Regions from separate parts of the Sodalis praecaptivus genome, predicted to be linked through region 4. Evidence: riboswitches for the same ligand, from Rfam matches in the RefSeq annotation. Region 4 holds a riboswitch; each other region holds the start of a gene.

Region 1 (4,749 bases), 1.8 Mb from region 4:
CAATTCGTCATACGCCGGCACGCCGTAGTCTTCCACGTCAAACACTACCGGTTGTTTGCCCTGCTGCTGGAGTTCCAACGCTTCGATATTGCGATAACCGCCGATAACCGCATCCACCTGGCCCGCCATCAGCGCGCTGGTCAGCTGAAAGTTGACGTTGACCATCTGGGTATCTTGCAGGGTCAAGTGATCATGGCGCAACATGGTATCGAGCGTTGCCTCCTCCAGACCGCTGACGGAAAAACCGATTTTTTTGCCTTTCAAATCGGCCAGGGTATGGATGTTTTTATCCAGCGTCATCACCGTATTAAGCGGGGTGTCGATAAGCGTCCCGACGCGCACCAACGGCAGCCCCTGATCGGCAAAAAAATGCAGCTGCGGCTGATAGGTAATGGCCAGATCCGCTTGCTTGGCGGCCACCAGCCGCGGCGGCAGTGACGGGTCCGACGGCGGCACCAGCGTAACGTCCAAATCCGCCGCCCGGAAGGCGCCTATCTGCTGAGCCACGATAATCGGTGCGTGATCGGGGTTGATATGCCAATCCAGCACCAGCGTAATTTTATCCGCGGCGCCGGCGTAGCCGGCGGCGGCCAGGAGAAGAGCGGCAATACTCTGTTTTATCATTGTCGTTACCCATTAAAAAAACGCATCAGGCGCCGTTTTCCGGCGTCCAGAAAATAAGGCGCCGAATCAGCGCATCCACTACCGTCCATAACAACAGCGTCATTACCACCAGAATCAGCAGGGCGGCGAAACACATATCGGCCTGCATGCGCGCATTGGCGTTAAGCATCACATACCCCAGTCCTTCGGCCGAGCCGACCCACTCACCGATAATGGCGCCGATAGGGGCGACGGCGGCCGCCATGCGCAACCCGGAACCGAATGCCGGCAGCGCGGCCATCAATCTGACATGGCGCAGTTGCGCATAGGACGACGCGCGCAGGGTGCGCGCCAAATCCAGATAGTCGTTATCTACCCGGCGCAGCCCGTCGAAAAAGGCCGACACGACCGGGAAAAAGATGATAAGCACCGCCATCGCCACTTTGGCGCTCATGCCGTAGCCGAACCACAGCACCAGCAGCGGCGCCAGCGCGAAAACCGGTATCGCCTGGCTGGTGAGCACCACCGGCATTAACCAACGCTGCAATCGGGGGAAATAAACCATCCCCAGCGCCAGCAGCCCGCCCAAAACCACCCCGATCAGTAGACCGCCCATCATTTCCAGCGCGGTGATAGCACCGTGATGCGCCAGTAGAAGGCGGCCGCGCCACAGCGCAGTGGCCACGGCCGTCGGCGAGGGTAGGAGGAAGGCGGGGATGCCCGTCAGGGTAATCAGCCACCATAGCAACAGCAGACCGGCGGTCACCGTCAGGCCTTGCCGCCAGCGCGCGCCCGGCACATCCATCGCCGCTATCATTCCGCGCTCCCCAGTAGTTGGCGCAACAGCGCGCCCTGGCTTTGCTGCACGGCGGGATCATCCGGCGCCCGCGGCGGCTCGCCGGCAAGGTCCAGGCCGGTGAGAAACCGCGCGGGTTGCCCGGCGAGGACCCACAACCGATGGCTCAGGCGGCACGCCTCGAGGGGATCGTGGGTGATAAGCATCACGGTATGCGCGCTAAGCAACCGTGCCGACAGCGCCTGGATCTTGGCGCGGGTCAGGGTGTCGAGGGCAGAGAACGGCTCGTCCATCAGTACCACGGGCTGACGTTCGTAGAGCGTTCGGGCCAGGGCGGCGCGCTGCCGCATACCGCCGGAAAGCGCGGCGGGCAGGCACGCGCCGACGCCGTCCAGGCCGACCTCGGCCAGTAAGTAGTCGGCCCAGTCGCTCTCGGCTTTCTCTCTGCGCAAACGCGCGCCGAGGGTAATATTTTGTTTCACCGTCAACCACGGATAGAGCAGGTCTTTTTGCCCCATATAGGCAATCCGACCGGCGAGGGGCAGGCCATCGCTGCCGCTGACGGTACCGGCGTCCGCCGGCGTCAGACCGGCGATGATCTTCAGCAGGCTGGTTTTACCCACGCCGCTCGCGCCCAGCACCGCAGCGCATTGGCCGCCGTCGAGGGTAAAATTCAGTTTGTCGAACAGGACCCGATTATTCAGGCGCAGCGTCAGGTCACGCACCACAATCCCGATTGCCGCGGGGGGCGCGGGCGTCGCGGCAGCGATCATACGGCTATTACCGTGGGGTGGGGCGTCAACCCCATTTGCCAGAAAGCGCTTTCCAGCCGGGTGGCGGTGGTGAAAATGGCGGACAGCGCGTCAAAACGCTGTTCGGCGCCGCGCGCCAGGCCTACGCGCTCTAATTGATCGATGGCGGCCCGCGCGCCGCTCAGATAGTCGCCGTCAGAGTAATTCTGGATCCATTCAGCATAGGGATTGCCCGCCAGAACCGTGGCCGGATCATCCCGTAGGCGCTGGCCGATTTCGGCATAGCCCGCGACGCAGGGAATCAACGCGACCAGCAAGTCAAGGACATCGCCGGACTGGCCGATATCCAGCACATAGCGGGTATAGGTCAATGTCTCGCTGGCTTCGGGCTCTTTAGCCATCTCCTCCTCGCGCAGCCCCCATTGCGCGCAATAGGCCACATGCATCGGCAATTCTTTCACGATAGCCTCCAGGGAAACTACCGCGGCGCGGATCTCCGGCAGCGTACGCAATTTGTAGGCCAACAGGGCGTAAGCCCGGGCGAAATGAATAAGAAAGAGATAGTCTTGCACCAGATAGCGGCGAAAAGCGCCGTCCGGCAGCGTACCCGCCGCCAGTTGGCGGACAAAATCGTGATGAATATAAGCCTGCCAGTGATGGCCTGCTTCTTGTTTTAAGCGTCCGTACAGACCGTGCTCGAAAGCGGTTCGATTCATGGCGAGCATTCCTTTATGAAAGACAGCCGCGGCCCGGCAGGGCGATAGGCGCACCCTTGCAGGAGACCTTAGGACAGAAGGAGTAGGCAGGGCACGTCATGGCGTGCCGGGAGGCGGAGAGCGAGCATGCGCGCAAAGCGACAGCGGCGTTGGTGCCAGGCCGGCGCGGCGCCAGAACGCCGTGCGGTTTTCCCGCAAGGGCCAGCGGCAGCCAGGGCGGCGAACGACGGACGATGACGGCCTGCGCTGATCGGGGCGATGAACGACGGGCTGAGTCGGCCAGCGGCAGCCAGGGCGGCGAACGACGGACGATGACGGCCTGCGCTAATCGGGGCGATGAACGACGGGCTGTGTCGGCCAGCGGCAGCCAGAGCGAATAACGGCGGACGATGTCACGGACAGGGGGAAAATGCATGGGACCTCCAATCAGGGTGCGGAGATCCGGGTACGCTAAGGTAAATAGGCAACAGGCTATTGCCGACCGTCCCTTCGCTGGCATGACCCAGATCAGGTTCAAAGGGTTCGGCGACAGCCATCTCAGTCCAGACAGGACACCCCTCGGATACGCTAGTTATACGGGATTCGTTTTTTTATTTCAATCCTTACCGGCGCATCGGACGGCTGCGCGGACCACGACGCGCGCGGGCCGCGGAGGCCTACCCGTGGTCCGTCGGTCGCGGCAAAGGGCAGAACAAGAGAGGCATATTAGTCAGGACGCGATGACAGCGCGTCAAGCGGCGCAGTGGCGGACGGTGCGCTCTGGAGCCTGCCCGGCGTCCAGCCGAGTTCCAGTGAGATTTTATGGGCGGTTTCCATTACCAGGCCGGCCAGCCCCTCCAGTCGAGGCAGAGGAAGGCGATCCGCAGGCCCGGAGACGCTGACCGCGGCGAATACCTGGCCATTGGCGCCGCGCACGGGGGCGCCGACGCAGTGAACGTTCAGCTCATTTTCTTGCAGATCAAAAGCATAGCCCCGCTCGCGGGTAAGCCGCAGCTCTGCAAGCAGGGCATCGCCGTCGGTCAAGGTGTGCGGCGTGCGCTCAATCAGCGTGTCGCTGATGATTTTATTGATAAGCGTAGGGGGTTGCCAGGCAAGGAACGCTTTGCCCACGCTGGTGCAATGCACCAGCGCCGCTTCGATACGGGTTATCATGGTGTTGCCGCTGCTGTTCATCGCCTGGCGCTCAACATAGGCCATTTGTGCGCCGTCAAATATGCATAGATGGGTGTTTTCACCGGTAATCAACTGCAACTGGGTGGCGTACGGCCGCGCGTGGCTATCAAGGTCGAGATTATGCAGCACCAGACTGCCCAACTGGAATAATTTCATGCCCAGCTTATAGGTGTCGCGTTTACCGTTTTGCTCCAACAGGCCGATGTCGCGCAGAGAGGAGACCAGACGATGGGTGGTGGCGCGCGGCAGCCCGGTGCGTCCGGCGATTTCGGCCGGCGTCAGGTTCGCATCCCGCTGAGAGAAGCATTCCAATATTTGCAGCACCTTGGTCAGGCTTTTGATTGACGCCTGATTGGTTGTTTCACTATTGGCGCTGTTGTTCATACCCACCCCATCAATGACCCGTCAGACAATCCGGACGGCCTCAGGCCGCCCTTAACCTTGACGCCGACGACCCCGGCGCCGCCCCGTGCGCGGGGGGTCACGGCATAGGCCGTTTTGCACCAACGCCGGCGATAATGTCGAGTATATCTCGAATAGTGGGATTTTTGCATCGCTTAACCTTCCCTATACCAAAAAGCGTCAGACGTCGCGCCCCGCAAGGCGCCGGCATACGCCTGAACGACGCCGGCCGGCGCCGTCGTTGGTTACCGTCACTCACCCGGCGTCAATACCGCTGCACCGGGATGGCGGCCTCCTGGCGCAGCGC
Region 2 (4,749 bases), 1.5 Mb from region 4:
GATGACCGCCATGCTGACCTGGCAGGGCTGGGTCGGGTTGGCCTTTATGATTTTGGGCGTCTGGACGGCGTCATGGTATCTGTTCGTACGCCCGCGGCGCCGGGCGGCGTTGCGCGCGGCATCAGCCTAATACAGGTAATAAGGAAACGTAATGATTAAGAAACTTGATGTTATCAGCCAGGTGTGTCCTTTCCCGCTTATCGAAGCGCAGTCCGCGATGGCGGCGTTACAGGCCGGCGACGAGTTGGTTATTGACTTCGACTGCACGCAGGCGACGGAAAGTCTGCCCCAATGGGCGGCGGAACAGGGGCATCTCGTTACCGATTACCAGCAGGTGGGAGCCGCACAGTGGAGCATCACGCTTAAAAAAGCCTGAGGCGGCACCCGGGGAATAGCGCAGACGGCGCATCGCCAAAGCCCTTGATGGCGGCACTGGCCGCCATCAAGGGCGCGTGGATGCGGCGTTTCGACGCGATGAAGCCGGCGGCTGGCGGTGGTGCATCAGATAGTATTCGCCGTTCTCCGCCAAACCGGTAGTAATGACGCGCCAGCCGTTATGCAGATAGAAACGCAGCGCGCGTTGATTGAGCATGAGGCACTTCAGCGCCATCGTGCCCCGGCATAAGGGATAGCAGGCGTCCAGCAGGGCGGTCCCCACCTTTTGCCGCTGCCACTGGGGAGCAATGAACAGGTTATGCAAAAAACGGTCTTGCACCGAGAGCGAAGCAAAGCCGGCGATAGCCTGGTCGATTTCCGCCACCAGGATCTTTTCCCCAAGCGTGACCGCGTCAAAATCCTCCAACTGCCAGTGGCGGTCGTCCAGCCACAGCCAGTTTGCTTTGCGTGAGGCGAGAAACAGCGTGCGCAAAAAGGGGCGGTCCGCTTCCTGATAATTTCTGACGGTAATGTCGCCGCTGTTGCTGTTCATTGCATGTCCTGCTGGCCGGGGAACCCAAAGATGTGTGAGAGTTAATTATAGTACATGTTATTTAATGTTCAGGCTAATCAAAGCAACCGCAACGGATTGATTTGTGCGGCCCGATACTGTGACGGATAATTATAAACACCTCTGTTAGTGGTTGCTTCCATTGTGGGCTTCTTATACTATCCAATAATCATAAAGTAAAATAACTGCAGCGCCGGATTTCCATCATCGGTGCGATTATTCCGTTCATTCAAATAAATATAACAGGTAGAGATAATGGGTGACCCAAGCGATAAGGATTATATGCTATTCAACAACCAGATGAAGAAAAATATTAAACTTTATCTTTCACATATATTTAACGATTCCGATGTTTTCACTTTCGCCTACTTCATGATGAATAAGGACGAAGGACACCCTGCCTATATGATATCCGATTACCCGGCGGGCTGGCTGAATCAATATCGTAATTATGGTTTTCAAAAAATTGACCCGGTAATGCTGATCGCCTGCCGTAAATTTACGCCTTTTAGCTGGCAAAATAATCCCAATCTGCCGGACCAAAACTTTTATAAGATGTCTAGCGATTACGCCCTTGACAATGGTTATACCTTCACGCTGCATGATCCTGACAACAATCTGGCGACGCTAACAATAATTCAGATGAAGCAAGGTGCTGATTTTTATGATGTCATAGAGCGTGAAAAAGATAAATTTCAGATGTTGCTCATCACCACCCATGAAAAAGTCATCCGCTTTTTCGACGCACGTAAGGAACAGGTGACCCAGGGGACTGAACCAGAACCCTGCCGGCTATCGCCGCGAGAAAAAGAGGTGTTGTTCTGGGCAAGCGTGGGTAAAACCTATAATGAAATCTCCACTATCCTGTCTATCCGCGAGGGGACCGTTAAATTTCATATTCGCAATATTATCAATAAACTCGGTGTGGCGAACGCAAAACACGCTATCACGCGCGCAATGGAACTGAAACTGTTAAGTTAGTCGTCTAGAAGATTTCCTTCTCAATTCAACGATACCATTGAGACCCTACTAATTAATCCATTTTTTTTATTTAATCTGTATAACCTACTTTGCGGTGGAGGATGTCGATTCCATTCCTTTAGTTCCCACACCATTTGTGTCTTTGTTCTCCCAGCGCTTGGACGTCATTAAAAGACTCGAGCTAATAACCCCCCGTCGGGTAAACCTGGAAAATAAAGAGGTAAATTAACGCGCCGTGCTGGCCCGGGGCATCGCTGTCGGGCACGCGGCAACGGTGAAACGCGTGATCGGGACCGAAAGCGCGGTGGTTCCGTTGGTTGACGCGTTTGTCAGACGCTAGAGCGTAAATGGATTGTATTCCGCCGGGCCATTGGGCTATCATGCCCGAAGGAAGATATCGCCGTTTATCCCTAAAAATGCTGTTTTATCAATGACTCGGGGTGCCTCGACCGCCAGGTTAAGGCTGAGAAATACCCGTATTACCTGAACTGGATCATACCAGCGTAGGGAAGTCACGGTATCCATTCACCCGCGGAACCGCCTTCTTGATCGCCGGTGGGAGAATGAGAACCATGCAACCCTCCGAATTACCGGGCGCAATTGCCGCCCAGACCCTGCTGCAACTGCGCCAGCAGGCGCCGCTGGTGCACTGCCTCACCAATGACGTGGTGCAAACCATCACCGCCAACACGCTGCTGGCTTTGGGCGCTTCCCCCGCTATGGTGGTGGAGCCGGAAGAGGCCGCGCAATTCAGCGCCATCGCAGATGCCTTATTGATTAATATCGGCACGCTATGCCAGCAGCGCGCCGCGGCCATGCTAGCGGCGATCGCCGCCGCCAGGACGGCGGGTACGCCTTGGGTTCTGGATCCCGTCGGCGTCGGCGCGCTGGATTACCGCAGTCATTTCGCCCGGCATCTATTGACCCTGCAACCGGCGGCGGTGCGCGGTAACGCCTCGGAAATTTTAGCGCTGGCCGGCATTGCCCCTGCCGGCCGCGGCGTTGACAGCGGCGATGATTCCCTGCAAGCGCTGCCCGCCGCACGGGCGCTGGCCAAGGATTGCGGCGCGGTGGTAGCGGTAACCGGCGCGGTAGACGTGATTACCGACGGTATTCGCGTCTGGCAGGTCGATGACGGCCATCCGTTAATGACGCGCGTGACCGGTACCGGTTGCGCATTGTCGGCGGTGGTGGCCGCCTGCACGGCCTTGCCGGGCGAGCGGCTGGACAATGTCGCCGGCGCCTGCCGGCTGATGGCCCGTGCCGGCCGTCTGACCGCCGCCTGGGCAGCGGGGCCTGGCAGCTTTTCCAGCGGCATGCTCGATGAGTTGTATCGTCTGTGCGCGGAGGATGTGCAATGAGTCGAATTTACTATGCGCTGTCCATCGCCGGCACCGATCCCAGCGGCGGGGCCGGTATCCAGGCCGATTTGAAAACCTTTTCCGCGCTCGGCGCCTATGGCACTACGGTTGTGACCTCGCTGGTGGCGCAAAACACGCGCGGCGTACAGTCGGTCTATCCCATTGATGCGGCGTTTGTGGCGGAGCAGATGGAGTCGGTGCTGAGCGACGTGCGTATCGATAGCGCCAAAATCGGTATGCTCGGACAAGCATCGGTTATCCGCGCGGTGGCGGCCAAGCTGCAAAAATACCCCATTCCCTGGCTGGTACTCGATACGGTCATGGTTGCGAAAAGCGGCGATGCGCTGTTGGATGAGGACGCGGTCACCAGCCTGCGGGATATTTTGTTGCCGTTAGCGTCAATTATTACCCCCAATCTGCCCGAGGCGGCGGTCCTGCTCGGCTGTGCGCCGGCGGTGGATGAGCATCAAATGCGTCAGCAGGGCCGCGCGCTTCTGGCGTTGGGGTGTCAGGCGGTGGTGATGAAAGGCGGCCATTTGGCCGGCGGCGCGAGCCCGGACTGGCTGATAAGCCCGGAGTATGAGCTGCGCTTCGACAGCGCGCGGGTCGCCACACGCCACACCCACGGCACCGGCTGCACGCTGTCAGCCGCGCTGGCCGCGCTGCGCCCGCGTTATGATGATTGGCCGCAAACCCTGCGGGCGGCCAAAGCGTGGCTGCAGCAGGCGCTGCTGCATGCCGATGATTTACGCGTGGGGCAGGGTATCGGACCGGTCCATCATTTCCATGAGTGGTGGTGATACCCCTTCAAGAATGCCGGCGGCGTAGGTGAGCAGGTCATGCGCCAGCTGCAAATGCCGCGCATCGAACGCGTTAAGCATGAAACTGGTCTCGGCGCGCTGCGGCCGGATCAGCAAGGCGGGACGCGATTGTGCCTGCGCGTTTGCTTCCGCCTGAGCGGTACTGGCGGCCAGGGTATAAATATAGCCCGGCTGGATCTGGTTTTGCGCATCGCGCCAAAGCAGTTGCAGCGCCGGCACCGCGCCCTGTCGACGGCTGATAAAGACATTGCCTGCCCAAAAACCGGTGAAGTCTCCATCCTGCTGTAGGCGCTTGTCGTCGAAACGGGAGGAGTCGACCCACTGAGCGAGGGCATCGGCGCTGAGGCTGTCCATGAGGGTCCGCCAGAGCGGTTGATCATTTTCCAACTGGTAACACGCCATTCCGACGTAGTCGTTGAGCGCCTGCCATTCCTGCTCCAGCCGCTGTTTTAACGCTTTATCCGTCAACTGGGAATATTGCACCAGCGGGCTTTGCCGCTCGCCCAGTTGGCCATAGGTAATCAGGGCCATGGTACGAGGCCTGCGGCGCAGCGACATCCACAGTAAAAATTTGGGGATGCGGAAAGTAATGGACTGCACGCTCAGCCGTAATTCGCCCTCTTTGGTCAGCACCAGGCCA
Region 3 (4,749 bases), 640 kb from region 4:
TGAGGAGGTATAGCCGCTCTGCCGTGGCGCAGCGGAGGTGCATCCTGCCGCGCTTTCGGCTTAGTGAGTATCGGCGTAATATACGGAAAGAAAAATAGATGACTTTTCAGAGAGGGTTCCCCTTTTATGGCCTCACCGCGTTTACAGCAGCAATTTATACGCCTGTGGCAAAGCTGCCAGGGCGAATCCCGCGATACCACGCTCAGCGAACTGGCGTTACAGCTCAACTGCTCGCGCCGCCACGTCCGATCGCTACTGAAAAGCATGCAGCACATGGGCTGGCTCAGTTGGCATTCCCAGCCCGGGCGCAGTAAACGCTCGCGGCTGGACTTTCATTATACCGGTCTCGGGCTCCAGCAGCAGCGCGCCAGCGAACTCCTCGAGCAAGATCGCATTGATCAGTTGGTGCAGTTGGTGGGGGATCGCGAGAGCCTCAGAAGCATGCTGCTTTCCCACCTGGGCCGCGGTTTCCGTCAAGGGAAACATATCCTGCGGGTGCTTTACTACCGTCCGCTGAGCAATCTGTTACCCGGTACGCCGCTGCGGCGCTCGGACAATCATATTGTCCGGCAGATCTTCAGCGGCCTGACGCGTATAAATGAGGAAAATGGGGAACTCGAGGCGGATCTGGCCCATCACTGGCAGGCGCTGGCCCCCGATCATTGGCGTTTTTATCTGCGTCCAGCGGTGCGTTTTCACCACGGCCGGGAGATGACCGTCGACGATGTCATCCAGTCGCTGTCGCGCCTGACCGGCAACCCGCTATTTGCCTCGATCCTGTCTTTGCACTCCCCCGCGCCCCATACGCTGGATATTAAACTCGCCGGGCGCGACGATTGGCTGCCCTGGCTGCTGGCGAGCGTATCGGCGATGATCCTGCCCGCCGAATGGCGTACTCTGCCGGATTTCGCCCGCCGGCCCGTTGGCACCGGCCCCTATAGCGTGGTGCGCAACCACCCGAGCCAGCTGACCATCCGCGCGTTCGACGATTACTTCGGCTACCGGGCGCTGATTGATGAGGTCAATATCTGGGTGCTGCCGGAGCTGTCCCATGAGCTTAGCTATAGCGGCGTTCAGCTGCAAAACGTGGCTATGCCGCCGGGGGAAGACGGCAGCAGCGACGCCGCCGCGGAGATACGTCAGGAAGAGGGGTGCTACTTTTTACTTTACGACCAGCGCTCGCCGCTGATGCAACGCCCGGAAATACGCCGCTGGCTCTGCGACTACCTCAACCCGCTGGCGCTGCTGCCCTATACCCCGCCCGCAAGCCAACATTTCTGGTCGCCGGCCTACGGACTGTTGCCGCGCTGGCACCACCGCCGCCATGAACCGCCGGCGGCTAAACCACCAGAACTGACCCGACTGACCCTCACTCTATACCGCAACCATTCGGAATTCGACGTGCTTGCCGCCGCGCTGAGCGCGCTATTGGCGGCGCAGTCCATCCAGTTGGACATCAACGCGGTGGAATATGACCAATGGTACCGCGGCGACGCCACCGCGGATATTTGGCTAGGCAGCGCCAATTTCTCGCTGCCGCTGGCGTTTTCGCTGTTTGCCACCCTGTATGAAATACCGCTAGTGCATCGTTGCCTGCCGCCGACGCTTCACGACGCGGCCGAACGTTGGCGCCATCGTCAACTGCCGATGGCGGAGTGGTGCCGGTCGCTGGTTGACGAACATGGGTTTCATCCGCTGTACCACAACTGGCTCAGCCTGCAGGGCAGCCGTAGCATGCGCGGGATCCGGATGAACACCCTGGGCTGGTTCGATTTCAAATCGGCCTGGTTCGCGCCGCCGGCACCCTAGCTACGCGCAGGTTACCGGCACCCTGGTTATCGTTTCCCTTGTTTTCCGTATTTCCGGCGCCAATGGCGGGATTTACTGTTAACCCGACTCGTAAGCGTTTACAATCAATGCCGTTCTCAACGGGGTGCCCACTCCCGCCGCCCGCCGCGGCCGGGGTCAGCTGAGAGAAGACCCGTCGAACCTGATCCGGTTAATACCGGCGAAGGGATTTGAGAGTGCGCTTCTGCCTCAAAGACCTTTGCCACCCTTATCTCAGGAGTGCAAAGTGTTGAAAAAATGGTTGTTCTGTCTGTTACTGGCCGCCGCCGCGCCGGCGTGGGCCAAACCGACCCTGACGGTGTACACCTATGACTCGTTCTCTTCCGAATGGGGCCCGGGGCCGGCGATAAAAACGGCGTTTGAAAAAGAGTGCGGCTGCGAGCTGAAATTCGTCGCGCTGGAAGACGGGGTGGCGCTGCTGAACCGCTTACGCCTGGAAGGCAACAATAGCCGTGCTGACATCGTGCTGGGCCTGGATAACAACCTGCTGCAGGCGGCGCACGATACCGGCCTATTCGCCCCCCACCGAGTCGCTACCGACGCGCTTACGCTGCCCGGCGGCTGGCATGACGACACTTTCCTTCCCTACGACTACGGTTATTTCGCATTTGTCTATGACCAGACCAAACTTAAAAACCCGCCCCGCAGCCTGCATGAGCTGGTGGACGGCCCCGCATCATTAAAAATCATCTATGAAGATCCGCGCACCAGCACCCCTGGGCTGGGGCTGCTGCTGTGGGTGCAGAAAGTCTATGGCGACGGCGCGCGGGCGGCCTGGGAAAAACTGGCCGCGAAAACCGTTACCGTGACCAAAGGCTGGAGCGAAGCCTATGGCCTGTTCCTGAAAGGGGAAGCGGACATGGTGCTTAGCTACACCACCTCGCCGGCGTACCATATTATCGAAGAGAAGAAAAATCAGTACGCGGCGGCGGACTTCAGCGAAGGGCACTACCAGCAGGTGGAAGTGGCCGGGCAACTCGCGGCCAGCAAACAGCCGGCACTCGCCCATCGCTTTATGCAATTCATCCTCACGCCGGCGTTCCAGCAGGCCATTCCCACCGGCAACTGGATGTATCCGGTGACCCCTACCCCGCTGCCGGCCGGCTTCGCTGCCCCCGCGCAGCGGACATTGAGTTTCACCCCGCAACAGGTAGCCGCCGAGCGCGCCGGCTGGGTCAGCGCCTGGCAGCAGGCCGTCAGCCGCTAATGTCCGCCGCCCGCCGTCGCAGCGGCGCGCATGCGCCGTGGGCGCGAGGACGTTCGGCGCGGCGAATCCGGGGCGGCCCCATCGGCGAGCGCCCCGCCACCGCCCTTGCCGTGCCGATGACGGGCCGCAGCGCCGGCTTTCCCGGCTGGTTATGGCCCGGCGTCGCGGCGGCGTCGGTCATTGCCATTATCGCCATTGCCGCCTTCGGCGCGCTGTGGCGCCACGCGCCCGCGCATCCCTGGCGCCCGCTGCTGGCCGACAGCTATCTGTGGCATGTGGTGTCCTTTACCTTTATCCAGGCGCTGTTATCGGCGCTGTGCTCCACTTTGCCGGCCGTAGCGCTGGCCCGGGCCCTCTACCGCCGGCGGTTTCCCGGCCGCGCGCTGCTGCTGCGTTTTTGCGGTATGACGCTGGTGCTGCCGGTGCTCGTGGGCGTCTTTGGCATTATGAGCGTGTTTGGCCAGCAGGGCTGGCTGGCGCAGCTGTGCCGCTTGCTGCACGTGGAATATGGGTTTTCCCCCTATGGCCTAAGCGGTATCCTGCTGGCGCACGTCTTTTTCAACCTGCCGCTGGCGACGCGATTACTGTTGCAGGCGCTCGAGAGCATTCCCGTGGAGCAGCGGCAACTGGCGGCCCAGTTGGGTATGTCCGCCGGGCCGTTTTTCCGCCTGGTCGAATGGCCCTACTTACGCCGTCAGCTTTTGCCGGCGGCCGCGCTGATTTTCATGTTGTGTTTCGCCAGTTTCGCCACCGTGCTGGCGCTGGGCGGCGGCCCGCGGGCGACGACGATCGAGTTGGCAATTTATCAGGCCCTCAGCTATGACTTCGATGTCGGCCGCGCCGCCCTGCTGGCGCTCATACAAATGGTCTGCTGCCTTGGGCTGGTGATGCTGAGCCAGCGCCTGGCCGGGGCGCTGCCGGTAGGCCATAGCCAGCACGCTCGCTGGCGCGAACGCCAAACGGCGCCGGGCGGGATCCTGTGCGACGGCCTGATTATTCTGGCTGCGCTGCTGTTTCTGGTGCCGCCGCTGCTGGCGGTGGTCATTGGCGGCCTAAGCGGCAGCCTGCTGACGGTGTTAACGCAAACCGCGCTATGGCGGGCGGTGTTCACCTCGCTGTCTATTGCCCTGTGCGCCGGCCTGCTGTGTCTGCTGCTCACCGCTATGCTGCTTTGGAGCAGCCGCGAGTTGCGTCTGCGCCAGCGCCGCCTGGGCGCCCAGCTCTTGGATTTGAGCGGCATGGTGATCCTGGCGATGCCCGGCATCGTGCTGGCGACGGGTTTTTTTCTGCTGGCAATGGACAGCGGCGGACTGCCCGCGTCGCCCGCGCCGGTGGTTATCCTGGCGAATGCGCTGATGGCCATTCCTTATGCGCTGAAGGTATTGGAAAGTCCCATGCAGGACGTGGCCGACCGCTACCGTCAACTGTGTCTGGCGCTCGATCTCCGCGGCCTTAACCGGTTACGCCTGGTGGAGTGGCGCGCGCTGCGCCAGCCGGCAGGGCGGGCGCTGGCCTTCGCCAGCATCTTATCCCTGGGGGATTTTGGCGTGATTGCCCTGTTCGGCAGCGAGGATTTCCGTACCTTGCCGCTTTATCTCTATCAGCAGATAGGCGCCTATCGCAGCCAGGATGGTGCGGTGACTGCGCTGCTATTGCTGCTGCTCTGCCTGCTGCTGTTTAGCTTGTTTGAAACC
Region 4 (4,749 bases):
GTCGAGAAGCTCGCGCGGATCATGCTGGATGTCGCCCCGGTCATAATCGGCCATAAACGCCATCATCAGCGAATGGGGAAACGGCCAGGGCTGGGAGGTCACGTAACGCACATTTTTCACCTGCACCTGCGTTTCCTCCATCACTTCACGCGCGACGCATTGCTCCAGCGTTTCGCCCACTTCAACAAAGCCGGCCAGCACGGTATAAATGTCTCCGCGATGGCGGCTGTGGCGCGCCAGCAAAATCTGGTCATCGCGGCGGATGGCCACGATAATGCAGGGGGCGATTTGCGGGTAATAACGTTCGTGGCAGTGATCGCATAGGCAGGCCCATTCCGTTTTGCTCAAGCGCATCCGGTGGCCGCAATAACCGCAATGACGATGCGAACGGAAGAACTCCGCAAGCTGCACGCCCCGCCCGGCCAGTTGGAACAGGCCCGGCTCGGCATCCAGCATTTGCCGCACCGATCCCATGTCCCGCGGCATCGTTTGGCGCACCAGCCAGACCGGATCCCCCGCCCATTCGCCGATGGGCAGCGCCAGCATGCCGGTCAGTCCCGCATCCGCCGCGCTGCCGAAAGGCAGTTCCCCCTGCGGCAGCCAGAGTTTGGCCTCTTGGCTGACCACCCACCAGCCCCGTTCATACCCGCTAAGTTCGTGTTCCATTTTAGTTGCACTACCTCTTATTCACTGGCAAGCTAGAAAACCTTAACGTTTTACTCGCTTTTATTTATCCGTCACGCAGCGTTATTTTTATCACTTCGGAGTCAATCATGCTAAACCAGTTGGAAAATCTGGCGAAATGCGTTGCTGGCAATAATGAATTTATTGATCAGTGGTTACAGGCCCGCAAGGGACTTTTGGTGGCGTACTACCATTTGATCGGCTTAAAGCCCAACAAAGAAAAGCATACTCCCCTGGACGAAGAAGCGCTGGACGCCTTTTGCCATCAGTTGGTGGATTATCTCTCCGCCGGTCATTTCCACGTTTACGATCGTATCGTGCCGGAAGGGGAAACGACGTCCGCACTGATTTACAGCGCTCTACAGGAAAACACGCAGCAGATCATGGCGCTTTACGACAGTCACCTTGAAAGCGCTATCGACCACGACAACTATCTGGCGTTTCAGGAAGCGTTGTCGGGCGTGGGTGAAGCGTTGGCGAACCGTTTCATCCTTGAGGATAAACTGATTCAGCAGGCGCTGGAGTACAGTGTGCAGGCCGCATCGGCCCTCCCTGCCGCCAATAGCGCCGATATGGCCCGCCCGGCCTGAATCTCCCCGGTAACGGTCAGCGCCGACGTTGCCATTTAGTGCCAAGAAATTGTAGTCTGTAGCGGTCCGCCTGGCGGACCATCATCTTGTCGGAGTGCCCAGCGCGTATGTTACGCCGGGCTGAGACCGTTCATTCGGGATCCGCGGAACCTGATCAGGTTAAAACCTGCGAAGGGAACAAGAGTAATTCATTCTGTCTGGCGTCATTGCCCCTCATCACGGCCGCGGCGCCATTCATTACTCCCCGCAACGCTCCTGACAAGCAACTCCCGGTAATTTTATTGAGGAACTTGCTATGTCATCATCTGCTCCTCCCGTTTCACGCCGCACCAGCCGCGCGCAGGCGCAGGCGTTTATTGATACCCTTAAAGGCACCGATTTCCCCCGCTCCCGCCGCATCTATTTGCAAGGACAGCACCCGTCAGTTCGCGTGCCGATGCGCGAAATCCAGCTCAGCCCCACCCTCATCGGCGGCCACGGCGCTGAGGCGCAGTATGAGGATAACGAGCCGGTGCCGGTCTACGATACCGCCGGTCCCTACGGCGATCCGACGGTACCCATTGACGTTCGCGTCGGGCTGGCGCCGCTGCGCGCGCAATGGATCGCGGCGCGCCAGGACAGCGAACCGGTGACGACGCTCAGCTCCGGCTACAGCTGCGCGCGCCGCGCCGACGCCGGACTGGCCCACTTGCGCTTCGCCGCACCGCCCACGCCGCGGCGCGCCCTGACAGGCCGCTGCGTTACCCAAATGCACTACGCTCGCGCCGGCATCATTACGCCGGAAATGGAGTTTATCGCGCTGCGGGAAAATATGGGCCGGGAACGCATCCGCGGCGATACCCTGCGTCAGCAGCACCCCGGGCAAGCGTTCGGCGCGGCGCTGCCGGAAAATATTAGCCCGGAGTTCGTGCGCCAGGAGGTGGCCGCCGGCCGCGCCATCATTCCCGCCAACATCAATCACCCCGAAGCGGAGCCGATGATTATCGGCCGCCACTTTTTGGTCAAGGTCAACGCCAACATCGGCAACTCGGCGGTCACCTCCTCGATTGAGGAAGAGGTGGAAAAGCTGGTGTGGGCCACCCGCTGGGGCGCAGATACGGTGATGGATCTCTCCACCGGTCGCTATATTCATGAAACCCGTGAATGGATTTTGCGCAATAGCCCGGTGCCTATCGGCACCGTCCCGCTGTATCAGGCGCTGGAGAAAGTCCACGGCGTGGCGGAGAACCTCACTTGGGCTATCTTCCGCGATACGCTGCTGGAGCAAGCGGAACAGGGTGTAGATTATTTCACCCTGCACGCGGGCGTGCTGCTGCGCTACGTGCCGATGACCGCGCGACGTCTGACCGGCATCGTTTCGCGCGGCGGCTCCATCATGGCCAAATGGTGCCTGTCGCACCATCAGGAAAATTTTCTTTACGCGCATTTCCGCGAAATATGCCAAATTTGCGCCGCCTATGACGTGGCGTTGTCGCTGGGCGACGGGCTACGTCCGGGGTCGATTCAAGACGCCAACGATGAGGCGCAGTTCGCCGAGCTTTATACGCTGGGCGAGCTGACCAACATCGCGTGGGAATACGATGTGCAGGTCATGATCGAGGGGCCGGGACATGTACCGATGCAGATGATCCGGCGCAATATGACCGAACAGCTGACGCATTGTCATGAAGCGCCTTTCTATACCTTGGGGCCGCTCACCACCGATATCGCGCCCGGTTACGACCATATCACATCCGGTATCGGCGCCGCGCTTATCGGCTGGTACGGTTGCGCGATGCTCTGCTACGTCACGCCGAAAGAGCATCTCGGGCTACCCAATAAAGAAGACGTCAAACAGGGGTTGATTACCTATAAAATCGCCGCCCACGCCGCCGATCTCGCCAAAGGGCACCCCGGCGCGCAAATCCGCGATAACGCGATGTCGAAAGCGCGTTTCGAGTTTCGCTGGGAAGACCAGTTCAACCTGGCGCTGGATCCCGACACCGCCCGCGCCTATCACGACGAAACGCTGCCGCAGGCGTCGGGTAAAGTGGCGCATTTCTGCTCCATGTGCGGCCCGAAATTCTGTTCGATGAAAATATCCCGCGAGGTGCGCGACTTCGCGGACGCTCAAGCGGCGCAGGCCAAAGCGGCAGGAATGGCCGGCATGGCTTCGGCGTTTCGCGAACGCGGCGGCGATATCTATCTGCCGTCTGCCGATAGCGAGGTGAGCGATGAAGACTAAAGCACCCTTTGCGCCGGTACCGCACCGTCTCGGCCTCTATCCGGTAGTGGATTCGCTGGCCTGGCTGGTGCGCATGCTGGATGCCGGCGTGACCACGGTACAATTGCGCATCAAAGACCGCAGCGAAACGCAGGTGGCGGCGGATGTCGAAGCGGCGGTCCTGCTGGGCCGCCGTTATGACGCCCGGGTGTTTATCAACGATTACTGGCGGCTGGCTATCCACTATGGCGCCTACGGTGTGCATCTGGGTCAGGAGGATATGGTTAGCGCCGACGCCGACGCCCTACGCGCCGCCGGCCTGCGGCTGGGTCTGTCCACCCACGACGAAACGGAGCTGGCGCGTGCGCTGGCCTGGCAGCCCTCCTATATCGCCCTTGGTCACATCTTTCCCACCGCCACGAAAGTGATGCCGTCCCGCCCTCAAGGGCTGGAGACGCTGCGGCGCCTGGTCGCCGAGCTGCCGCCTATCCCCACCGTGGCCATTGGGGGAATCGGTCGCGAACAGGTGGAGGCGGTATTGGCGTGCGGCGTGGGCAGCGTCGCGGTGGTCAGCGCCATCACCCGCGCGCCGGACTGGCGCCAGGCGACCTCCGCCTTACAGTCGATAATAGCGGCATGGGAGCGTCGCCATGACCAATGAACCCCGACGCACCACGGCCGACGCCGACCGCTTGCCCGAGGCTAAGGGCGGCCGTTCGTCAGAGACGTTAGACGATCAGGCTTTTATGCGCTACAGCCGCCAGCTGTTGTTGCAAGATATCGGCGTAGAGGGCCAGCAACGGCTACAGGCGGCAACGGTGCTGCTGGCGGGGCTGGGCGGACTGGGTTCGCCGGCCGCCCTGTATTTGGCGGCGGCCGGTGTCGGCACGCTGCTGCTGGCGGATGACGATGCGCTGCACATTACCAATTTACAGCGGCAAATCCTCTATCGCACCGCCGATCTCGGCCGGTCGAAAGCGGAACTGGCGCAGCGCGAACTGACGGCGCTCAATCCCGGCGGCCGCTACCTGCCCCTTACGCGGCGGCTGGCGGGCGACTGGCTTGACGAGCAGGTTGCGCGCGCCGATTTGGTACTGGATTGTAGCGATAACATGGCGACCCGCCACGCCATCAATGCCGCCTGTGTGCGGCGAGGGCTCCCCCTGATTAGCGCCAGCGCGGTCGGTTTCGACGGCCAATTGTTGATAGTGCGCCCGCCGTGGCGCGAAGGTTGCTATGCCTGCCTGTTTCCCGAGAAAGAGGAGGTACAGC

Evidence for each region. Region 4 has a riboswitch for thiamine pyrophosphate ahead of thiC (phosphomethylpyrimidine synthase ThiC). Riboswitches for the same ligand answer to the same signal wherever they lie in the genome.
Region 1: another riboswitch for thiamine pyrophosphate. It lies ahead of SANT_RS12105 (TenA family protein); the one in region 4 lies ahead of thiC (phosphomethylpyrimidine synthase ThiC).
Region 2: another riboswitch for thiamine pyrophosphate. It lies ahead of thiM (hydroxyethylthiazole kinase); the one in region 4 lies ahead of thiC (phosphomethylpyrimidine synthase ThiC).
Region 3: another riboswitch for thiamine pyrophosphate. It lies ahead of thiB (thiamine ABC transporter substrate binding subunit); the one in region 4 lies ahead of thiC (phosphomethylpyrimidine synthase ThiC).

What each region holds. Positions count from the first base shown of each region.
Region 1 covers NZ_CP006569.1:2,749,313-2,754,061, reverse strand. The annotation lists gene SANT_RS12120 (ABC transporter substrate-binding protein) at 1-624, opposite strand, end outside; gene SANT_RS12115 (ABC transporter permease) at 650-1,420, opposite strand; gene SANT_RS12110 (ABC transporter ATP-binding protein) at 1,417-2,172, opposite strand; gene SANT_RS12105 (TenA family protein) at 2,169-2,867, opposite strand; TPP riboswitch at 3,335-3,436, opposite strand; gene SANT_RS12095 (IclR family transcriptional regulator) at 3,573-4,424, opposite strand; gene SANT_RS12090 (aldehyde dehydrogenase (NADP(+))) at 4,708-4,749, opposite strand, start outside.
Region 2 covers NZ_CP006569.1:1,318,270-1,323,018, forward strand. The annotation lists gene tsuA (thiosulfate utilization transporter TsuA/YeeE) at 1-130, shown strand, start outside; gene tsuB (thiosulfate utilization sulfurtransferase TsuB/YeeD) at 152-376, shown strand; gene SANT_RS05885 (GNAT family N-acetyltransferase) at 443-928, opposite strand; gene SANT_RS05890 (helix-turn-helix transcriptional regulator) at 1,202-1,927, shown strand; TPP riboswitch at 2,354-2,454, shown strand; gene thiM (hydroxyethylthiazole kinase) at 2,500-3,288, shown strand; gene thiD (bifunctional hydroxymethylpyrimidine kinase/phosphomethylpyrimidine kinase) at 3,285-4,088, shown strand; gene SANT_RS05905 (hypothetical protein) at 4,035-4,749, opposite strand, start outside.
Region 3 covers NZ_CP006569.1:3,860,616-3,865,364, forward strand. The annotation lists gene sgrR (HTH-type transcriptional regulator SgrR) at 127-1,809, shown strand; TPP riboswitch at 1,920-2,035, shown strand; gene thiB (thiamine ABC transporter substrate binding subunit) at 2,078-3,055, shown strand; gene thiP (thiamine/thiamine pyrophosphate ABC transporter permease ThiP) at 3,172-4,749, shown strand, end outside.
Region 4 covers NZ_CP006569.1:4,500,111-4,504,859, forward strand. The annotation lists gene nudC (NAD(+) diphosphatase) at 1-666, opposite strand, end outside; gene SANT_RS19995 (Rsd/AlgQ family anti-sigma factor) at 774-1,274, shown strand; TPP riboswitch at 1,355-1,468, shown strand; gene thiC (phosphomethylpyrimidine synthase ThiC) at 1,570-3,498, shown strand; gene thiE (thiamine phosphate synthase) at 3,488-4,138, shown strand; gene SANT_RS20010 (HesA/MoeB/ThiF family protein) at 4,224-4,749, shown strand, end outside.